Regions from separate parts of the Solibacillus ferritrahens genome, predicted to be linked through region 2. Evidence: riboswitches for the same ligand, from Rfam matches in the RefSeq annotation. Region 2 holds a riboswitch; the other holds the start of a gene.
What was found. Region 2 has a riboswitch for lysine ahead of SNE38_RS15860 (aspartate kinase). Riboswitches for the same ligand answer to the same signal wherever they lie in the genome.
Positions count from the first base shown of each region.

Region 1: another riboswitch for lysine. It lies ahead of SNE38_RS12225 (amino acid permease); the one in region 2 lies ahead of SNE38_RS15860 (aspartate kinase).

Region 1 covers NZ_JAXCLE010000011.1:92,375-100,101, forward strand. Annotated here, with positions in the region: gene SNE38_RS12220 (RNA 2'-phosphotransferase) at 111-842, opposite strand; gene SNE38_RS12225 (amino acid permease) at 1,147-2,604, opposite strand; lysine riboswitch at 2,699-2,879, opposite strand; gene SNE38_RS12230 (CynX/NimT family MFS transporter) at 3,026-4,225, shown strand; gene SNE38_RS12235 (restriction endonuclease) at 4,287-4,841, shown strand; gene SNE38_RS12240 (nitric oxide synthase oxygenase) at 4,903-5,958, opposite strand; gene SNE38_RS19295 (hypothetical protein) at 6,126-6,224, opposite strand; gene SNE38_RS12245 (tripartite tricarboxylate transporter permease) at 6,386-7,727, opposite strand, start outside.
Region 2 covers NZ_JAXCLE010000019.1:24,199-31,925, reverse strand. Annotated here, with positions in the region: gene sdhA (succinate dehydrogenase flavoprotein subunit) at 1-629, opposite strand, end outside; gene SNE38_RS15870 (succinate dehydrogenase cytochrome b558 subunit) at 717-1,334, opposite strand; gene SNE38_RS15865 (YslB family protein) at 1,607-2,023, shown strand; gene SNE38_RS15860 (aspartate kinase) at 2,149-3,381, opposite strand; lysine riboswitch at 3,475-3,653, opposite strand; gene uvrC (excinuclease ABC subunit UvrC) at 3,690-5,477, opposite strand; gene trxA (thioredoxin) at 5,577-5,891, opposite strand; gene SNE38_RS15845 (electron transfer flavoprotein subunit alpha/FixB family protein) at 6,064-7,041, opposite strand; gene SNE38_RS15840 (electron transfer flavoprotein subunit beta/FixA family protein) at 7,100-7,727, opposite strand, start outside.

The DNA.
Region 1 (7,727 bases), on a different contig from region 2:
AATTATAATCATGTAAATCTTATATTGCAATAATCTCACAAAAGTAAAACTATTCTTATTTTTCGGAAATTTGAACAAAAAAGTGATAATACCGAAGTGAATGTTCGGCTTTAGGCTTTTACCAATAAATTCTTGGCTAAATTTTCTTTGAATCGTTCGAAATTTTTCCCCTCAGAGCCAAAATAGCTCATACTACGTGTTACAAAAACGAGGGTCTTCTTTCCATTACCATAACTCACCTCAGCAATTGCACCCATTTCCTCCAGAACTTGCACTTTCATCTCATCTTCATTGAAAATAACAATATTCTCTGCATATAGAGTTTTAAATTGATTGAAGGTAGCTGACCCTTGTAAAATAATGATTTCCGGCTGAAACTCTTCCATTACTTCTTTGAAAATTGTTTGCCCGCGTTCAAAATTAGCGGCATCTTCTTTTTTTGCATTTTTTGCATGATCTGTCAATTCTATTTGATACGTATTTAAAGAAGTATAAATAAGCGATTCGTTATAATGCTTTTTTAGCCATGCCTCAAATTGTAAAGAACCTTTAAATTCACGAGGGGCTCCCTTTATTTCACTCAAATAAAGCTCTTTTAAAAGCTCTCTATTTACTAATGACTCTGCAAAAATCTGTTCACTTCTATCTTCTACTTTAAAAAAGGGTACTGCGTTTGTGCTGATTAGGAAAATTCGTGATTTGTAGGGATTTCCATTTGTTAAAAACGGACGAAACGCTACAATTTTTCCATCTTCGCCCATTAACCATTGATGCATTTTCTTATATAAACCTGTTGAAATAGGCATTCCTAACACTTCCTTATAACTATAGAGATTTTTCATTTCTTCTATAATACCATTCCTTCCTTTTAAAGTATAAAAGTTAGGCTAAAGGGCATTTCATAATCGAGAGCAAAATTATTTTCACCGCTACATTTGCGATAATAGACACTTAAATACATATATTCGCCACCTACATGAACATTTTAGACACTCTGTTTCACTTAATAGACACTCTCCCTTACATATTCGTCACTTCGTTCTCCTTAATGTCCACTTTCAAAACTAATTAAATTAAACAGCACAAGCTCCATTCACTCCACAAAAAAAACGCAATGAAAGCTGATGCTAACATTACGTTTTAATCTTATTTATTTGATAAATCACAGTCCATTAAAGGAACGATTTTTGTTTTATGTTTTACCTTATAGAAAATCCATAATGAAGCAAATAACGGTAAGCCGATGTATGAAACAACAACGCCATACCAGTCAATTGTCCCGCCCATAAAGGCCATATAGTTTTGACCAAGTACAACAATCATACATAATGCAAAGGCAAACAGCGGGCCGAATGGGAAGAATTTTGATACATATGGTAAATCACTTAATGACTTTCCTTGTGCGACATATGCGCGACGGAAGCGATAATGACTAATCGCAATACCGAGCCATGCAATAAAGCCGGACATACCTGAAGCGTTCAATAACCAAATATATACGACACCATCGCCAAAGAATGAAGCTAAAAATGCTAGTGAACCTACTGCTAATGTAGCAAGTAAGGCATACATCGGAATGCCGCGCGTCGTTACTTTCATAAACAGTTTTGGTGCTTTGCCATCTACTGCTAATTGATAAAGCATACGACTTGCTGCATAAAGACCTGAGTTCCCTGCAGAAAGCATTGCTGTTAAAATAATCGCATTCATAACAGATGCTGCAAATGCGACACCTAAGTTTTCAAATACTAATGTAAATGGACTTGTCGCAATATCTTCTGATAAAAGGCGTGAATCTGTATATGGAATAAGTAATCCAATTGCGCCAATAGCGAAAATGTAAAACAGTAAAATACGCCAAAACACTGATTTTACCGCCTTTGGAATGTTTTTTCCTGGGTCGTCTGTTTCACCTGCTGTTACACCAAGCATTTCCGTACCTTGGAATGAGAAACCAGCTGCCAAGAAAATACCGAATAGTGCCAGGAAGCCCCCGTTAAATGGTGCATCTCCTGCAAAAAAGTTCGTGAAGCCCACCGGGTCATTCCCACCTAAAATTCCGAAAATCATTAAAAAGCTGACAATGATAAATACAATAACCGTTGCAACTTTAATCATCGCGAACCAATATTCTGCTTCACCAAAAGCTTTTACAGATAACAAGTTAAACGTTAATACGACCGCTATAAATAAAAGCGTCCATACAATCGACGAGCTGTCCGGGAACCAATATTTCATAATTAATGAAACGGCAGCAATTTCCGCCGCAATCGTAATTGCCCAGTTGTACCAATAGTTCCAACCAAGCGCAAATCCTAATGCCGGGTCTACAAATTTCGTTGCATACGTACTAAACGAACCTGATGTCGGCATATAAGCAGCCATTTCACCTAATGACGTCATTAGGAAATATACCATAACCCCGATTAATGCATATGCGAGCAATGCCCCACCAGGACCTGCCTGTGCAATGGCACCACCTGATGCTAAAAATAGTCCTGTACCAATCGTTCCACCTAACGAAATCATCGTAACATGGCGGCTTTTTAATCCTCTTTTCAGCTCGTTTTTATTGCCGAGCTGATCTATTTTAATTTCACTCATGATTATAAAACTCCCTTTTTGTTTTGTTCGGTGAAGTGTAAAAAGAAAAACCACCACAAGTTTTTGTGATGGTTATAATTACACCTCATCAAACTTGAAAGATAGCTCAACACATGCTTACACATGTGACAGTTCTGTTCCTTATCGGAGACAGCCCCAGCGTTATATTTAAGAAGAAAAATAACACTTCGGCAATCATTCCTTTCATAAAGCTTCACAGATTCTTCTCAATCTCCGCTATACTAATTTTAATGATTGCGACCTCTACCCCATACATTTACATGAGGTAATATATTTAATTGAAATAATGATTATTAGTCTAACATAATATTTTTTTGATGGCAACGCGTTGCTATTTTTCAGTTTTTTAAGATTATTCTCACTATTCAACGGCGTTGTTGCAGGAAAAGGAGCCTCATTCATGAATGAACAAAAAATAAACCAAAACAGCAAAAAAATACTATCGAATAAACCACTTCTCTTTTTTATGGTTGCTGTATTCCTATTCGCTACTACTTTACGTACACCAATTACTGTAGTAGGTCCAATCATTTCTTTTATTCGGGATGGCCTCGGCATCTCAAACGTTCTTGCAGGATTTTTAACAACTATTCCGTTAGTCGCGTTTGCTATTGTTTCTCCTTTTGCACCACGCATAGCACGTAAATGGGGTATGGAATGGACTTTATTTTATTCAGTAATTTTACTTTGTATCGGAATATTACTACGTTCAGTAGGTGAAACAACACTTCTGATTGGAGGAACAATTCTTATAGGGATTGCCATCGCTTTTGGAAATGTTCTTATTCCGAGTTATTTCAAATGGAAATTCCCGCTGCATATCGGCTTGTTAACAGGGGTGTATTCCGTATCGATGAATATTTCTTCCGGACTTGCAGCTGGCTTTAGTTTTCCGATTGCCACAAATGCAGGCTGGCAAATGGCTTTAGGCTTTTCGATTGTTTTAGGTGTTCTGACATTAGTTATATGGATACCGATTTTGCGAACACCAAAAGTGGACTTGCATATGTCGACATCACAGACAATGAAAACGCAGATGTGGAAATCACCGCTCGCTTGGGCAGTTGCAGGAGCAATGGGCTTTCAATCTTTTTTATTTTACTGCTCTTCTGCATGGCTGCCAGAAATTTTTGTTAGCCAAGGTTTGGATGCTACCGCGGCCGGTTGGATGGTTTCTGTTATGCAATTTGCACAAATTCCGATGACGTTTGTTATTCCAATTATTGCAGGGAAGCTCATTTCACAGCGTCCAATCGTCATTTTCTTTACGATTTGCTACTTAATTGGCTTTACTGGTGTGTTGATGGAATGGACAAGCCTTGCGATTTTATGGATGATCTTTTTAGGTTTTGCAGGCGGAGCTTCATTTGGTTTAGTATTGATGCTGTTTTCACTACGTACAGAAACTGCTTACGATGCAGCGGAGCTCTCCGGCTTTGCGCAATCAATTGGCTATTTAGTCGCAGCTGTCGGGCCTGTTCTATTCGGTTATGTACATGATTTGACGAATAGTTGGTCCATGCCTCTTCTGTTATTTATTTTGATTTCAGTTTTGTTATTTTTTGCTTCATTTATAAGCGCAAAGAATCAAACAATCTAGCCAAACGTATGTACCCTTTTATGCTATAATAAGGTGAGTAAATAAAAGGAGTACTGAACTATTGCGTAAAAAAAGAAGACGAAATAAAAAAAGGCTGCCGATTATTCCGTTATTTTTCATTACCTTAGCTGCTGCAGTTGGTTTTAATGCAACGAAAACTTTAGAAGGTATGGGTATTGGAATTATCACTTATTTCGTACTCTATATCGGTTTTATAATTTGGCTGAAAACACGAATAATAAGAAAGTTACGGAAATCCGGTATTCGAGAAGTCGACCAAATGAGCGGTGAAGATTTCGAAAAGTTTTTAGGAGAATTGTTTAAACGCCGCGGTTTTAAAGTGAGCTATACTGCAACGAGTGGCGATTATGGTGCGGACCTCATTTTGAAGGATGGGAAAGACATCATTGCCGTGCAGGCAAAACGGTATTCCAGCACGGTCGGTGTAAAGGCTGTACAGGAGATTATCGGTGCGGTGAAAATGTATGAGGCAACAGAAGCATGGGTTGTAACAAACAGTCATTTTACCCGGCAGGCCGAAAAACTTGCAGACATTAATGACGTTTATTTAATCGATCGTGATGAATTAATTCAAATCATCTTAAATAAAAGATAGAAGGGTTGTGTTCAGAGTCAATTTGATTTTGAACATAACCCTTTTTTGTAGTGCCGTCCCATTAATATGGCTGCAATTGATAAAAGTAATTTGGCTTTTTGATCGTATTCGCAATCGGCTCGTGATAAATGTCCGTTGTCGCCGGTGATAATGGTGGGATGAGCCATACCCAGTTTCCTGTTACATCACGGCCGCTTGTTTTTTCTTGCTGGCTAAAAAGTTGAAACTGCTGTGCTGCCGTATGATGATCAACTATACTCACTCCAGCAGTTTTATAAGAATGGAGTACCGCGATATTTAATTCTACGAGTGCCCGGTCTTTCCAAAGAGAGACATTTAGTGCTGTATCCAAATCCATTGCCTCGGCGATTTTCGGCAAGAAATTATAACGGTCCGTATCAGCCAAATTACGTGCTCCAATTTCTGTACCCATATACCATCCATTGAATGGCGCAGCTTGGTAGTCTTCTCCTGCAATATTAAAACGCATGCTCGAAATGATTGGGACTGCATACCATTGCATGTTTAGCCTAGAAAAATCATAGTCTGGATGTGTAATAGGCACCTCAAGCACTATTTCTTTTGGTAAATCAAAGAATATTGGCTCGCGGTCATCTACTTGAACTACAAGCGGTAATACATCATAATTTGTTTTTGCACCTTTCCAGCCGAGACTTTCGCAAGTTTTCGTAAACTTTATAGACGTGGAATCCCCAATTACTCCTTCATCGGTTTCATATCCTGCATAGCGAATGAGCTGATGATTCCAAATCCGTACACGATTCGGGTCAAATAAAGTGATTGCTGGCCGAATCTTACCGCTGTTTGTGGCAAATTCAATATGCTTTACAAGTGCTTCGTATATTTCGTATTCATTTAGCAATTGACGCTGATCAAAAACGGTTAAGCTATTCCAAAAAAGCCGGCCGATACACTTATTGCTGTTGCGCCATGCAACTCGCGCACCATAAGTAAGTTCCTCGGTCGTTAAAATAAATGCCGGATGCTTAGCTTCCTCTATACGTAACTTTAGCCAGTCATCCGATTGCTTCGTTTCTTGTTTATATAAAGTGAGAAATTCAATTCGTTCTTGTAATTCCTTCGTTGTAGTTGTCATCAGTTCATCTCCCTATTCCTTCATTTTGGCCCTTAAAATAAGGAAACTCAATGAAACAACAACTGATTAAAACATGTATTTTTCATACATGACTAAAAGTGTTCATAATGTCGAGTGTAGGATTATTAAAATCTATTTTTCGTAAGGTTACCGATTCACTTTCATATTCATTTAGTTAGGCGAATTAAAATTTCACCTTGATGTTTTCTACTTTCGATTAGACGATGTGCCCTCTGAATGCCTTCTAAATCTAATACACGTGCAATTGGAACAGTTAATTTGCCACTTCAAATAGTAAGATTATCCGCTCAACAACAGGAGCTAAGCGAGCAGGGTCTTCATTACGAGTTATTTAAAATAAAATAGCCGCCCAAATTCGGACGGCAACTTTTTATTTAAACACGAAATATACTCTAGTAGCTATAGCTCATCCTTCTTCATTAATAATTACATTTTTACCGCGCAACTTCATGAGAATCGGAATTAATATCCATAAAACGGCAATAACTAAAAAGATTAATGAGAGTGGTTTTGCTATGAAAATACTGAATTCCCCATTTGAAATCGTTAAAGCGCGACGCATGTTATTCTCAATCATTGGACCTAATACAAGCGCTAAAACTAAAGGAGCAACAGGAAAATCATTTTTTGCAAAGAAATAGCCTGCAATCCCGCAACCTAATAATAAGAATAAATCAAATGTCGTATATTGAACTGCGTATACACCGAAGATTGAAATAGCAATAATGATAGGTAACAAAAATCTTTTCGGTGTTTGAATAATTTTTGCGAAAACACGAACCAGTGGCATGTTTAATATAAGCAGCATTAAGTTTCCAAGGAACATACTGGCAATTAGGCCCCACGCTACGTCTGGGTGTTCCTCAAACAATAATGGACCCGGCTGAATGTTGTACATGATGAACGCACCCATTAAAATAGCTGTCGTCCCTGATCCCGGGATACCTAATGTTAGTAGTGGAATCATCGCACCACCCGATGCTGCATTATTTGCAGATTCCGGAGAAGCAACTCCGGCAATATTTCCTTTACCGAAAGATTCTGGATTTTTGCTAATCTTCTTTTCTGTAATATACGCAAAGAATGAAGCAAGTGTCGCTCCCGCACCTGGTAGTACCCCTAAGAAGAAGCCAAGGAATGAGCCACGTGCGATTGGTGCTGCACTGTCTTTTAAATCCTTTTTCGTGGGTAAAATACGATCAATTTTTGCGATAGGTTCATCGGCCCCATCCTTCTCAAAAATAGTTTTAAAAACTTCACCTAATGCAAATAAACCTACAGCGACTGTTAAGAACTCAATTCCACTAAATAAAACTGGCTGGTCATATGTAAATCGTGCAATTCCAGAAACGGCATCTATTCCAATCGTTCCTAATAATAAACCGAGAACCGTCATTATTAATGCCTTCGTAATTGATTTACCTGCTAAACCGCTTACCGCTGCCAATCCTAATAGCATAAGCGAAAAATATTCTGCAGGACCAAAATTTATTGCTACTTTAGATAATGGCCGAGCCAATAAAACCAATCCGATTAATGCAATAATGCCTGCAATAAACGAGCCGATTGCCGCAATGGATAAGGCTGCTCCAGCCCTTCCTTGCCTTGCCATTTGATACCCGTCTAACGTCGTAACAACTGAAGAAGATTCACCTGGCGTATTTAATAAAATAGATGTTGTAGATCCACCATACATTGCACCATAATATACTCCCGCTAGTAAGATGATTGAACTAGTTGCAGCCATC
Region 2 (7,727 bases):
ACAGAGTTCGTTGTTTTACCGAAGATAATACCAGGTCCACCAGTTGCCATAATAACAGCATCACCGCGGAATGAACGGATTTCTTCAGATTTTAAATCTTGTGCTACGATACCTCGGCAAACGCCTTCATCATCAAGAACAGCACCCAAGAATTCCCAGTGCTCATATTTTGTAACTAAACCAGCAACTTCTTGTGCACGAACTTGCTCATCTAGTGCGTATAATAATTGTTGACCTGTTGTAGCACCTGAGAATGCTGTACGGTGCATTAACGTACCTCCGAAACGACGGAAGTCAAGTAAACCTTCTGGTGTACGGTTGAACATTACACCCATACGGTCCATTAAGTGGATAATTCCAGGGGCTGCATCACACATACCCTTAACTGGTGGTTGGTTCGCTAAGAAATCTCCACCGTATACTGTATCATCAAGGTGGATCCATGGAGAATCCCCTTCACCTTTTGTATTTACTGCTCCGTTAATTCCGCCTTGTGCACATACAGAGTGTGAACGTTTTACGGGAACTAACGAGAATAATTCAACTGCAGTACCAACTTCAGCTGCTTTAATCGTAGCCATTAAGCCTGCTAAACCGCCACCAACGACGATTACTTTACTCTTTGCCATGATTATTTCTCACTCCTCATTAATTGCTAATTACTTTTACTCATAATTCATTCGAACTGCCTTTATAACTGTGTATTAGTGATCAAGTTAAATTACGAATGAGATGATAGCTGCAACACCTACGATCGCCAATATTACGAAGAATAATAACGTAACATAAGTTGCGATCTGTTGAGATTTTTTAGACTGTGTAATACCCCAGCTTACTAAGAATGACCATAGGCCGTTAGCTAAGTGGAATGCTGCTGAAACGATACCGACAATATAGAATGCCAACATTAATGGATTGTCAACGATTTCCACCATCATATCGAAGTTAACTTCAGCACCAAACGCTTTTTGAATACGCGTTTGGAAAATGTGCCACGCAATGAAAATTACTAGGAAGATTCCTGTAAAACGTTGTAAAGCAAACATCCAGTTACGGAATGTGCTGAAACGACCCGTATTGTGTGTAGATGTAAATGCAATAAACACACCATAGAATCCGTGGAACATTAATGGAATATAGATAATAATCCATTCCATTGCTAACAATAACGAATGTGGAACTAATTCCATCATACCTGTTGCGTTATTGTAAACCTCTTCACCACCAACTGCAGTGAAGTTCAAAGTTAAGTGGAACACCAAGAACAACCCGACAGGAACTACACCTAATAACGAGTGTAAGCGGCGCCATAAAAATTCACGATCTTTCGACAAAACTGTTACCCCCCTTAGTACTTGAAATACACAATGTGCAACGCCTCAAAATTGTAAACGTTGTGTTATTGACTGCGCATTTCATCATGGTACAATATTATGACATGTCCATTGTACTCTCAACAGATACTAGCGTCAAGGTAACGAGGGATATTTTATAATCATTTTAAAGACGGATTTATGCTATTTAAAGTCCAGTTTTTTCTACTTATAACTATTTTCTTCCTGAAAGAATGAAAATTATAAGAAAATTTATGAAAGAGGTTTTTAATATGGAGGGGTACAAAATGAAAACGATTCCAAGTTTTGGATATGAAATCCTTCGCGATCATCTTCTACCATCGATTTTAGGTAAGCATGAGGAAGATGTTTTATATTGGGCAGGGAAAGAACTCGCACGTAAATTTCCGCTATTTGCCATGGATGAGCTTCCTTCATTTTTTGGGGAGGCCGGTTGGGGTCAGTTAATTTTAGATAAAGAAATAAAGGATGAACTTCATTACATACTTATGACAACCGAGGAAATGTCGATTAATATTGAGCAGCGCTGTTTTCGTTTAGAGGCTGGCTTTTTGGCCGAGCAAAAACAAAAGCAACTCGGTTACTTAACCGAATGCTATGTAGAAAAAATCGAAAAGAAGAATTACGTCAAATTCATTTTAAAGTGGGATTTAAAAGAGAAGATTTGAGCATAACTAAAAACTGTTGCTTTTTTTTAGAAAGCAACAGTTTTTAGTTCCTTTAATATCATAAATATAGCATTATCACTATTAATTAGCACCAAGAAAGCTCTAAATTTATCTTCTACCTTATTTTATGAAGCCGGAACTTCCTTCATTGCTATATTAAATTCCTCATGCAAAGCGTTTGCAGCATACACCATATCTTCTTGTGGAACAACGACTGACACTTTTATTTCAGATGTACTAACCATTTTAACCGGAATATGCTCACGTCCTAGACGCGCAAACATGCGTGCCGCAACTCCTGGATTCGAAGCCATCGCTGATCCAATAATCGATACTTTAGCCAAACCGACTTCAAAATCTGCAAAACTAAATCCTAGTGACAGTTTACTCGATTCTAATACACGTAAAGCTTCTGCAAACTCTACTTTAGATATTGTAAAGGAAATAGTAGGCTTTATCCCATCAATTACTGCCTGCACAATAATATCAACATTGATATCATTTTCTGCTAAAACACTAAATACTTCGGCTAATGACGCTGTTTCATATGAATCATATCCAATTGTTAAACGAATAATATCAGATTCGTATGCCACCCCGCGCACAAGTAAATTCTTTTCCATGTCTACATCCCCTTTTATTAATGTACCTTCTACATCCTCTTTAGCTGAGCGTACAACGATTGGCATATTGTATTTTTTTGCAAGCTCAACCGCACGAGGATGCAAAATTTTAGTACCTAAATTTGAAAACTCCAACATTTCATCATATGAAATCTCAGAAAGTTTTGTAGCACTTTCAACACGCTGAGGATCTGCCGTATAAATACCCTCCACCGATGAATAAATATCGACACGCTCCGCATTTAAAGCAACCGCTAATGCAACAGCGGAAGTTTCAGATCCACCTTTCCCTAATGTCGAAATGTTATCGGTCTCTGTTATTCCTTGAAAACCTGATACAACAACGATTTCTCCTAATTCAAAATGCTTTTCAATACGTTTATTATCTACAAAATCAATCCGGGCATTACCATATTTTTCATTCGTTTGAATACCTGCCTGCCAACCGACAAGTGAAACTGCTTTCCCACCATGCTCTTGAATCGCTATTGCAAGAAGGGCACTAGTCAACTGCGCTCCTGTAGCGATTAATGCATCCATATCACGCTTCGACGGTTCATGCGTAATTTCCGCTGCAAATTGGCGTAAATTTTGACGAATGGGTGTCATCGAAGAAACGACAACGACTAAGTTTATGCCGCGACCTTGCTCTTTTATCACCTTTTTTGCAACCTGTACTATTTTTTCTGTTGTTGCCAACATAGGTCCACCAAACTTTACTACGACTGTTTGCAATCTCTTCCACTCCTTATTTTTGCGCATAAAAAAAAACGACTTTCCATATGTTCATGGAAAGTCGCCGTCAATACAAATAAAAGTTTATATGCTTTTCAGGATAGCTCTCCAGAACATAAAGTTCTGACAATCTTACATTTCTTAAATGTAAAACCAGCAAAACACGTGAACAATACGCATTTCACTTCGGCAGAATTCCCTTTCAATTGCTGTCGCTGGAATTGTTCTTCCTCGAGCAATTTACTCTTTAATACTGCACCTCTATCATTAGTAACTATTGAATTACCATTTATAGTAACATAACCTTATTATTTATTCAATGATGCTTCGTGAAAATGGCGATAAATCACTTCTGCTAATTTTGCAGGGACACCGGCTTCTTGCAATTGCAGCTCAGTTGCTTCACGAATTTTCTTCACCGATCCGAAATGCTTCATAAGTTGTTGTTTACGTTTAGGTCCTACCCCTGCAATGCCATCAAGTACGGATGTAATTGCATTCGTCTGATGTTGTTGACGCAAAAATGTAATGGCAAACCGGTGTACTTCATCTTGTATACGCTGCAATAAGTAAAATCCATCACTTGTCCGTTTTAAAGGTACAACTTCCGGTGGAGCACCAAACAACAGCTGTGATGTATTATGCTTATCATCTTTTGCAAGACCTGCTATTGGGATCATTAATCCTAACTCATCTTCAATTACTTCTCTTGCGACCTCCATTTGTCCCTTTCCCCCATCAATTAGGATTAAGTCCGGTAGTGGTAAATTCTCCCGCAATACTCGTGTATAACGACGACGAATGACCTCTTGCATCGCGCCATAATCATCATGTTTTGCGGCTTCCCGCGTTTTATATTTCCGGTATTCTTTTTTTGCAGGCTTCCCGTCAACAAAAACAACCATTGCAGAAACAGGATCCGCACCGTGCATATGACTATTATCAAAAGCTTCTATACGGAGTGGCAATGGAATTTGCATAGCTTCGGCAAGTGCTTCACAAGCTCCTACTGTTCGTTCTTCCTGCCGCTCAATTAACTGGAATTTCCCATGTATTGCAATATTGGCATTTTTCATCGCTAGATCGACCAGCTCTTTTTTTGTTCCGCGCTTTGGGGTTTGTACCTTTACATTTAAAAGCTTTTGCAAAATCGTTCCATCAATTGTCTTTGGTACGAAAATCTCTTTTGGTAGTAAATGATGTGGCTGCTCGTAAAAACGTCCGACAAATGTTAAAAATTCTTCTTCCGCCTCGTTATAAATAGGGAAAATGGAAACATCACGTTCAATTAATTTTCCTTGCCGTACAAAAAATACTTGTACACACATCCAGCCTTTTTCGACCGCATAGCCAAATACATCTCGATTGCTCAAATCATCCGATACTATTTTTTGCTTTTGCATAACCTGCTCGATATGTGCAATTAAATCCCGGAATTCCTTGGCCCGTTCAAATTCAAGCTTTTCGGCGGCATCCAGCATTTTTTGCTGAAGGTCATTTTGAATCTCTTCGACACCACCGTTTAGAAACTTTGAAATTTCACCAATCATTTCATCATATACTTGTTTTTCAATGTCTTTTACACAGGGGGCTAAACATTGCCCTAAATGATAATACAGGCATACTTGATTTGGCAGATGTGTACATTTACGAAGTGGATATAAACGATCGAGCAATTTCCGCGTTTCATTGGCAGCATACGCATTTGGATAAGGTCCAAAATATTTTGCCTTATCCTTTTTTACTTTCCTAGTTGTTATTATTCGAGGGTAACGTTCATTCGTTATTTTTATATAAGGATATGTTTTATCATCTGTTAACTTCACATTATATTTCGGATCATGTAATTTTATTAAATTCAGCTCTAGTATAAGTGCTTCAAGATCACTTGAAGTTACAATATATTCAAAGTCCTCTATTTCACTGACTAATCTCGCTGTTTTACCATCATGGCTGCCTGTAAAATACGAACGCACTCGGTTTTTTAATACTTTCGCCTTGCCGACATATATTATTGTGCCTTGACGGTCTTTCATAATATAGCAGCCGGACTCATTCGGTAATATTTCTAGCTTTGCTTTAATATTTGCATTCATATTCTCACCCATTTGGATATGTCATTCACTTTATTTTAACTTATAGTCCTATAAGAAAAAAGCCGTACACCTTATTAGGCATACGGCTTTACAATTTAATTATTTGTTATCGTTAATAAAGTCGATTAAAGCTTCTTTTGGCATGAAGCCAGCAGTTTTTGCTTTTAATTCACCATCAACAAATAATAATAATGATGGGATTGACATAATTTGATAATCTGCAGCAGTGCCTTGGTTGTTATCTACATCCACTTTTACGATTTTTACATCGTTACCGATTTCTGCATCTAATTCTTCAAGAACTGGAGCAATCATTTTACATGGTCCGCACCATGCAGCCCAAAAGTCTACTAAAACTGTGCCGTTTGAAATTTCCTGTGGGAAAGTTTGATCTGTACCGTGTACAATTGCCATAATAAAATAGCCTCCTTCAATAACATATGGTTGTAGTATAGCATGTTTTGCCATTTAAAAAGTAGTAAAATGCTCGGGAATATGAACGCAGGATATTTCACCGTCTTTTTTCATGTTTTTCCCATTTATTTCGGACATAAAAAGCTTCCCTCAAAAGAGGGAAGCTTACTTATTATGCGTTTACTTTAAGCGCTTTAAATTCTTCGATTAACATTGGTACTACTTCAAATAAATCGCCTACAATACCATAGTCCGCTACTTTGAAAATGTTTGCTTCCGGATCTTTGTTAATGGCAACGATTACTTTCGAATTCGACATACCAGCCATATGTTGGATAGCACCAGAAATACCAGCTGCAATATAAAGGTCAGGTGTTACTACTTTACCTGTTTGACCAATTTGTAATGAGTAATCACAATATTCTGCGTCACATGCACCACGAGAAGCACCAACTGCACCGCCTAGTAAATTGGCAAGTTCTTTTAATGGCTCAAATCCTTCTTCGGATTTTACCCCACGACCACCTGCTACTACTACTTTTGCTTCTGAAAGGTCAACACCTTCTGTTGATTTACGAACAACTTCTTTAATGATAGTACGTAAATTTGTAATATCAACTGATACAGACGATACTTCACCAGTACGAGAACCGTCTTTTTCTAAAGGTGCGATATTATTCGGACGGATTGTCGCGAAGATTACGCCGTCTTTAATTTTTACTTTCTCAAATGCTTTACCAGAATAGATTGGACGGATGAATACTGTATCATCGCCAGAACCTTCGATATCTGTTACATCCGAAACTAAACCGGATTGTAAGCGAGAGGCAATTTTTGGAGATAAGTCTTTGCCTAAAGATGTATGACCGAAGACAATTGCTTCTGGGCTTTCTTGTTCAACGACCGCTAAAATAGCTTGGCTGTAGCCGTCAGATGTATAATTTTTCAAGTGTGGATGCTCGACTGTAATTACGCGGCTTGCGCCATAGGCAACTAACTCTTGAGCTAAATCATTTACTGAATCCCCTACTAATAATCCTACTACTTCTCCACCGTCAGCGATTTTTGAACCTGCTGCGATTGCTTCAAATGTAACGTTACGTAAGCTCCCTTCTCGAACCTCACCTAACACTAAAACTTTTTTCGTCATAAAATATCCCTCCATTACCATCTTCGTAAAAATTTTCGTATCTCAAGTTGATATTCTATTAAATTACTTTCGCTTCACTATGAAGTAAGTTTACTAATTCTTTTACCTGCGCTGAAAGATCCCCTTCTAATACACGACCAGCTGCTTTTTGTGGCGGCAAGTAAATTTCAACTGTTTCTACTTTTACTTCAACATCGTCTTCATCGATATCTAAATCATCTAACTCAAGCTCTTCAAGCGGCTTTTTCTTCGCTTTCATAATACCTGGTAAAGATGGGTAACGTGGCTCATTTAACCCTTGTTGAGCTGTTACTAATAATGGTAAAGATGTTTCTAATACTTCAGAGTCCCCTTCAATATCGCGAACAATTTTTACATTCGTTCCATCGATTTCAAGGCTTGTAACTGTTGTTACGTAATTAATTCCGAGTAAATCTGCAAGACGAGGACCTACTTGCCCTGAACCACCATCAATTGCTACGTTTCCAGCTAAAATTAAATCTGCTTCTTTATCTTTTAAATATTCTGATAGAATATAAGCTGAAGAATATTGGTCCAGCTCATCTAAATCATCTTCTGTATTAATTAATACCGCTTCGTCAGCACCCATTGCTAAAGCTGTTCGCAATTGCTTTTCTGCATCTTCGCCACCGATTGTCACAACTGTTACTTTACCGCCTAATGCG